Regions from separate parts of the uncultured Tateyamaria sp. genome, predicted to be linked through region 2. Evidence: riboswitches for the same ligand, from Rfam matches in the RefSeq annotation. Region 2 holds a riboswitch; the other holds the start of a gene.
The links. A riboswitch is a leader RNA that binds a small molecule or an ion and turns the genes downstream of it on or off. The one in region 2 is predicted to bind glycine.

Region 1 (3,762 bases), 310 kb from region 2:
GGCATCGCGCTGAACTTCAACCGCGTGCATTTCGAATGGAAACGGCAGGGCGGGCGCTATGCCGTGACAATGGATGCCCGCACGGAACGGTACCGCCCGGCGGTGGCGATGGCACGGATGCAGGTCACGGAACGGCGCGCGCCGACCTACACCTATTCCGACGGGGGCCGCACCGACACCTGGACCGTTGCGCGTGGCGCGCTGGGCAATGGCGGCGCCCGCTGGCTGCCGGTGCGCAAGCCGGGGCTGTATGCGGGCGACGTGTTCCAGACGCTCGCCCGGTCGCAGGGCATCGTACTGAAGAACCCGACGGTCGTCAGCCGCACGCCCCAAGGCACCACGCTGGTACAACATCAAAGCGATGACCTGCGCACGATCCTGCGGGCCATGTTGCGCTTTTCCACCAATATCACGGCGGAAATGGTGGGCATGGCCGCGACCGCCAAACGGGCGGGGCGCCCGTCCTCCCTGCGCGCTTCGGCGTCCGAGATGAACCGCTGGGCCAAGGCGGCGCTGGGCACGCCGAACATGCGGCTGGTCGATCATTCGGGCCTTGGCGGGTCCAGCGAGATGACAGCCGACGACATGGTGGCGGCGCTGGTCAAAGCCCGGCAAAGCAACGTGTTGCGCCCGATCCTGAAACCGATCCCCATGCTGGATGCGAACCGCCGCGCGATCAAGAACCACCCCATCGAGGTGCACGCCAAGACGGGCACCCTGAACTTCGTATCGGGACTGGCGGGTTACATGACGGCACGGGACGGCACCGAATTGGCCTTTGCCATCTTCGCCGCGGACGAGGCGACACGCAGCCGCATTTCGCGTGCGGAACGCGAACGCCCCCAGGGCGCGCGCAGCTGGAACCGGCGCGCCAAGGCAATGCAGCAGAAACTGATCGAACGCTGGGGCGCGGTCTACGGCAGCTAGGCTGGGGCGCTGCCCCAGACCCCGTCGTATTTTCAGTCGGAAGAAGATCAGGCCGCGTTCTTCATCCGGCTCAGATCAATGATGTCGGCCGTTGCCTGCGCGGTCGCCGCCGACAGGGTCCAGCCCAGATGCCCATGCCCGGTGTTGTAATAGACCCCCGGCTTGGCACCCGGACCCACCTTGGGCATCATCGACGGCAACATCGGCCGCAGGCCCGCCCAGGGCACGCAATGTTCGGTCGAGACGTCGGGAAAGAACGCCTCGCACCATTCCCGCAGGGGCCGGATCCGGTCATCGCGGATATCCAGGTTGAAGCCGTTGAACTCTGCCGTCCCCGCAATGCGGAACCGCCCCTTGCCCAGCCGCGAGGTCACGATCTTCGCCTCGTCATCCAAAAGGCTCACCCAAGGTGCTGCGGCCTGGCTTTGGGCGTCATCCAGGGTCACGGTGATGGAATAGCCCTTGACCGGATAGATGTTCACCCGGTCGCCCAGTTCGGACGCAATGGCGCGGCTGCCGACACCGGCACACACGACAATACCGTCGAACGCCTGGCTTTCCGAAACCCCCGCATCGTCCCAGGTCAGGCGCACGCCTGCACCGGTATGGGTGATGTCGGTCACGTTGCTCTTGTAATGAAACGCGGTCCCCATCCGGGCACAGCCATCGCTCAGCGCGCGGGTATAGCGGTGGATGTCGCCGGTGAAATCGCTCTCGGTGTAAAAACCGCCGAGGGTGTCGGCCTTCAGCGCAGGCTCCAGCCGCTGCACCTCATCCGCCGACACCTCGCGCCGCTCCAGACCCGCCCGCTCCAGCAGGGCGTTCACGCGGCGGGCATGATCGAACTCGGACTGCTTGCGGTACACATGCAGGATGCCGCGCTGTTCCATGTCGAAATCGGCACCCACTTCGCGGGCAAACGCCAACAGGTGTTCGCGCGCCGCAATGGCCAGGCGCGCCGTCTCGATGGTGTTGCGCTCGTAATCGGGAATGTTGCCCATGAACTCGGCCATCCAGGACAGCTTGTGCCAGCTGGGCGCGGGGTTCACGAGCAACGGGGCGTCGGATTTCATCATCCACTTCAACCCCTTGAAGATGGTGCCCCAGCGGGTCCACACCTCGGCGTTGCTGGCCGACAACTGCCCGCCATTGGCAAAGGACGTCTCCATCGCGGCATAGCGGTTGCGGTCAAACACGCTGACGGCATAGCCGCGGCGGGCCAGGGCATAAGCGGTTGTGATGCCGGTGATACCGGCACCGATCACGGCAATATGGGTCATTCGGGGGTCCTCCCACGATCACGGCGATGATACGGATACAGTCCCGCACCACGCGGGCCTGCATCCCCATCTGTCGCGAGACCTGAGAGCTTCACGGCCCTGTCCTTAGGGGGCCGCTTTCTCCTTCGGTGGGCCGGATGCCATGAGGTCCGACCACTCTCCAGATCGTCGCATGTGTCGTCCCGGGTGATCCCGGGTTGGACGCGGCCGGCACGGTTCGTGGTGCCTGAGAGTTTCCGGGGCGTTGCTCCTTCGGCGGCGGGCACGCGGCCCGCTCTCTCCCATGTCGACCTCTGCGACTGGGCTTCACATAGGAAACACGCCCGAGTCGCGCAAAGGGTTTGTCACAGGCCGCACGACGTCGTGTCCGGCTGTCATCTTTCTGTCACGCTGGCGGGCACACCACGTTGCCGAACCGGTCAAAGTCCATGGCCGGGTTGACCCAGACAAGGGAACTGTCCGGGTCATTCGCATCACCTCGGTACACACGGTTGTCCACGAGGGTCTCGCATTCGGCAATCGTGCCCACGGCCTCGGCCACATCGGCGACAGGCACGCTTTTCATGCCCTGCCGGTCCTGCCACGCGCGGATCATCGCGTTGGTGATGCACCCGGGCGTGCGTGCGCCCAACTGGCACCGCGCGGCGGACCGGTCGCGCATGAAGATGGTGGCGTGGTCGTCCAGGGACGGCAGGGAACTGTCGGCGCCAACGGGAATGGGCGCATTGACAAAGGCCGCATAGGGGGATCGCACCGCGCGCAGGTCAATGTCGCACGTGTCTCCCGCGGCAAAGCAGGCCTGGGCCAGTTGCTCCAGTTGGTCCAGCGCAACCAATGCGACATCCTGGGCATCCTCGACCTGCCGAAAGGCTGCCGCGTCGGTCAACGCGACCAGTTCGACGGCACAGGTTTCGGCGCAGACACGTACCGGCGCCGCGTATCCGCCGCGGTCGGCCAGTGCGACGGTCAGGTCGTCGTACAATGTCTCGTACGCCCCCATCAGGGCCGCAAGATCCTCGTGTTCGTCCAGATCCGATTGGCGGGCGTCGGCGGCGGGGTAGTTTGCCAATGCCTCATACGGGCTGATCGAGATTTCGAACAGCTTGCCCGCGTCGCGCGCTGCGGTGGCAAGTTTGCGGATGCGGGCGATGGCCTGATCGGCGTCGGCGGGCAGGTCGCTGTCGGCCAGCGGATCGGGGGCAACCGCCGGTTGGTCTTCTTCGTCGGTTCCGGCGTTGACCGGCACGGGCGTGGACTGCGTGGCTGATCCCCCCTCCTGGAAAAACGTCAGATCGCGCTCATAGCTGCTGGATGACGCGGTCTGGTCCGATCCCGCCGCGACCGACGCTTTCTGCCCCCAGCCCTCGCCCGTGACCGAGGCGCGCATGGTCTCGCGCTCTTCCTTGCTCGAGGTTTTGACGACAGACACCAGATAGGCCCGCGCGCCGCTGACCGCGGCGGACACGTATCCGTCGCCGCATATGCGCCGGAACGCGTCGGGGTCCGATGCCGCCAGCGCCGCGGCCTGATCTGTCAGGCTGACGGCGGGGCCGAC
Region 2 (3,762 bases):
GGTCAGCGACAGCGGATCGGCCGACATGATGCCGATGGCCTTGTGGGCATGCAGCTGTTCGATCTGGGCGGTGAAATCACGGATATGGCCATGGGTGCCGGGGTACTGGAAAATCGCCCCGAACACCGCGCCTGGATCCAGATCCGAGGGGGCACCCACCACAATCTCGATGCCCAGCGGCTGGGCGCGGGTGCGGATCACCGCGATATTCTGCGGATGACAGTTTTCATCGACGAAAAAGCCCGGCGCCTTCGACTTGCTGATGCGCTGCGCCATGGTCATCGCCTCGGCACAGGCCGTGGCCTCGTCCAGAAGGGACGCATTGGCAATCTCAAGGCCGGTCAGGTCCGACACCATGGTCTGAAAGTTCAACAGGGCTTCAAGACGGCCCTGGCTGATCTCGGGCTGGTACGGGGTATAGGCGGTGTACCAGGCCGGATTTTCCAGGATATTGCGCTGAATGGCCGGGGGCGTGACAGTGCCGTGGTACCCCTGCCCGATCAGCGATGTCAGAACCTTGTTCTTTGACGCGATCACGCGCATGTGGTGCAAAAGCTCGCGTTCCGACTTGGCCTTGCCGAACGCCAGCGGCGCGGCCTGCCGGATACCTGCGGGGATCGTGTCGGCGATCAGCGCATCCAGATCCTGCGCCCCCACCACGTCCAGCATCTCGTCCATCTCGGCGGGGGATGGCCCGATATGGCGCCGGTTCGCGAAATCATAGGGCAGATAGTCGGTGGGTTTGAAGGTCATCGGGCGGGGTCCTCAACCAATCAGCGCGGTGTAGGCCGCTTCGTCCAGAAAGGACTCCAGTTGCGATGGATCGGACGGCCTGATCTTGAAAAACCACCCCGCGCCCAGCGGGTCACTGTTGGCCAGGCTCGGATCATCGACAAGGGCGTCATTCACCTCCGTGATTTCGCCATCAAGGGGGGCCATGATGTCCGACGCGGCCTTGACGCTTTCAATGACCACGATTTCCTCGTCCTTGGTGACGGTTTCGCCAACCTCCGGCAACTCGACAAAGACCAGATCGCCCAGCTGTGTCGTGGCATGTTCGGTAATGCCCACGATAAACGTGTCGCCTTCGGCCAGCAGCCATTCGTGTTCTTCGGTGTATTTCATCGGGGGTCCCTCTTGGTTCATCGTTTGAAGTTGGCGGGTGTGAAAGGCAATTTGGTGACGGTCACAGGCAGGCGCCTGCCGCGCAGCTCTCCAAACAGCGTGGTGCCTGGGCGCGCGTAATCTGCGCTGACATGACCCATGGCGACCGGGCCCCCGACAGTCGGGCCGAACCCGCCCGAGGTTACGGTGCCAACAGGCTCTGCGCTGTCGTCGGTGTCGAACAGCGGCACGCCCTCCCGCATCGGCGCGCGGCCTTCCGGCACCAGGCCAACACGGCGATTTTCCACGCCGTCTTCGATCTGGCGCAGGATCCTGTCGGCACCGGGAAAGCCGCCCGCCCGATCACCGCCAACCCGGCGCACCTTTTGAATGACCCAGGTCAAACCGGCTTCGACAGGTGTGGTCATGGCGTCGATGTCATGACCGTACAGGCACAGCCCCGCCTCCAGCCGCAACGAATCGCGGGCGCCCAGCCCGATGGGTTCCACGTCGGGATCGGTCAGCAGGGCACGCGCCAGCGCCTCGGCCTCCTTTGCAGGAACGGAAATCTCGTACCCGTCCTCGCCGGTGTAACCGGATCGCGACACCCACGCCTCGACCCCGTTCAGATCCAGCGTCGCCACATCCATGAACGCCATGTCAGCGGCCCGCTGGTCAAGGCGTGCCAGCACCCGTTCTGCCGCCGGGCCCTGCAAGGCAAGCAAGGCCCGGTCGGTGATCTCGGTCACTGTCAGCGCAGGCTCCAGCGCGTCTTTCATCGCGGCGATGTCGGCGTCCTTGCAGGCGGCGTTCACCACCATGAACACATGATCGCCGCGATGCGCCAGCATCAGGTCATCTTCGATCCCGCCGTCTTCGTTTGTGAAAAACCCATAGCGCTGGCGCCCGTCGCCAAGGCCCAGAATGTCCACGGGGATCAGGGCCTCCAGCGCTGTCGCGGCCTCGGCATAGCGGGTGCCCTGCACGCGCACCTGCCCCATGTGGCTGACATCGAACAGGCCCGCCCTGGCGCGGGTGTGCAGGTGTTCCTTCATCACGCCCAGCGCGTATTGCACCGGCATCTCGTAGCCGGCAAATGGCACCATCTTGGCACCCAGCTCTGCATGTAACGCATAAAGCGGTGTCTGTCGCAGGCCTGTCATATCGCCATCGCCTTGTCCAAGCCGACGAGATTTTGGGAAAATCGCGCGGCACCACATGGGGCGCAGACAGGGGTCTGCGCGTCGGTGCCTCCTCTGTCCTGTGCGCCTGAGAACATTATCCCTTCGGCGGATGCGTGCGCATCACTCTCCAGAGTATCTGTCACCCGGCGTTGGTCCTGTGGCCTGAGAGTTTCCGAGGCAGTTGCTCCTTCGGCACCAGTGGTCTGGTTCTCCCAACGTCAAGCGTTGCGAGTTTCGTATCGGAAACATTCAAGCCAAGGCAAGAGAATTCTTGCCCCGCGCCCGTTGGGCATGGTGCGGCGCGGTCTGCGGTCGGGCGGGATGCGGTCAGGCAGCCGTCTTGCGGCCCAGAAGCCAGACAAAGAACACGCCGCCCACCAGGCCGGTGACAATGCCGATGGGCATGTCTTCGGGGGCCATGACGGTGCGGGCCGCGATATCGGCCCAAAGCAGGAAAATGGCCCCGATCAGGGCAGAGCCCGGCAGGACGCGCCGGTAATCGCCGCCCACCAGCATCCGCACCACATGGGGCACCATCAAGCCGACAAAGCCGATGATCCCCGAAAAGGCGACCATCACACCGGTGATCAGCGCCCCCATGACAAAGACGAACAGGCGGAACCGGGCCACGGGTATGCCAAGGGTTGATGCCGTCTCGTCCCCGACGGTCATGGCGTTCAGCGCCCCCGCCCGCCAGATCAGCCACAGACCGCAGGCCAGCAGGATCACCAGCGGATAGACCAGCTGGCTCCACTGTGCGAGGCCCAGGCCGCCCAGCATCCAGAACACGACCGTATGGGTCGCGCGCGGATCACCCAGAAAGATCAGGACATTGGCGGCGGCCATGATGATGAAGGACACCGCCACACCCGCCAGCACCAGGCGGTCGGCACTTGTGGCCTGGGCAAAGCGGGACACCGCCAGCACAATGGCCGTGGCGCCCAACGCCCCCAGAAAGGCCAACAGCGGCACCGTCAGCAACCCCAGGAACAGCCCGGTGTGCAAAAGGGCAAGGATCGCCCCAAAGGCGCCGCCCGACGAAATCCCCAGCAAATGCGGATCGGCCAGCGGATTGCGGGTGACGGCCTGCAGGCTGGCACCCACCATCGCCAGCCCGGCCCCCACCATCATCGCCAGCAACGCGCGGGGAAACCGGATATCCCAGACGATGGCCTCGCGCCCCTGCGACCAGGTCTGCGGGATCAGTCCGGGCGACAGCTTGTTCAGAAACACGCTCCACACCGTCGACAGCGGCACCTGAACCGCGCCCACGGAAATGGCAAACGAAAGCGAGACCAAAAGCGCGGCCAACCCGGCGCACATCAGCACGCCGGTGCGCCCCGGACGTCCGGTCCGGGCCTGGGACACCCTGATTTCGCTCATGCGCTCACGGGGCCCGGAACCCTTCGGCCAGCGTCTTGATGGCCTGGATGTTGCGGGGACCGGGCGTGGCCTCGACATATTCCAGGGTGAC

Region 1: linked by a shared signal. The riboswitch ahead of Q0844_RS09440 (D-amino acid dehydrogenase) and the one ahead of gcvT (glycine cleavage system aminomethyltransferase GcvT) in region 2 are both predicted to bind glycine.

What each region holds. Positions count from the first base shown of each region.
Region 1 is NZ_CANNDN010000001.1:1,872,380-1,876,141, reverse strand. It holds gene dacB (D-alanyl-D-alanine carboxypeptidase/D-alanyl-D-alanine-endopeptidase) at 1-927, shown strand, start outside; gene Q0844_RS09440 (D-amino acid dehydrogenase) at 975-2,207, opposite strand; glycine riboswitch at 2,268-2,381, opposite strand; glycine riboswitch at 2,411-2,501, opposite strand; gene Q0844_RS09435 (hypothetical protein) at 2,593-3,762, opposite strand, start outside.
Region 2 is NZ_CANNDN010000001.1:1,557,789-1,561,550, forward strand. It holds gene gcvP (aminomethyl-transferring glycine dehydrogenase) at 1-753, opposite strand, end outside; gene gcvH (glycine cleavage system protein GcvH) at 766-1,125, opposite strand; gene gcvT (glycine cleavage system aminomethyltransferase GcvT) at 1,143-2,267, opposite strand; glycine riboswitch at 2,429-2,513, opposite strand; gene Q0844_RS07930 (iron ABC transporter permease) at 2,616-3,611, opposite strand; gene Q0844_RS07935 (ABC transporter substrate-binding protein) at 3,676-3,762, opposite strand, start outside.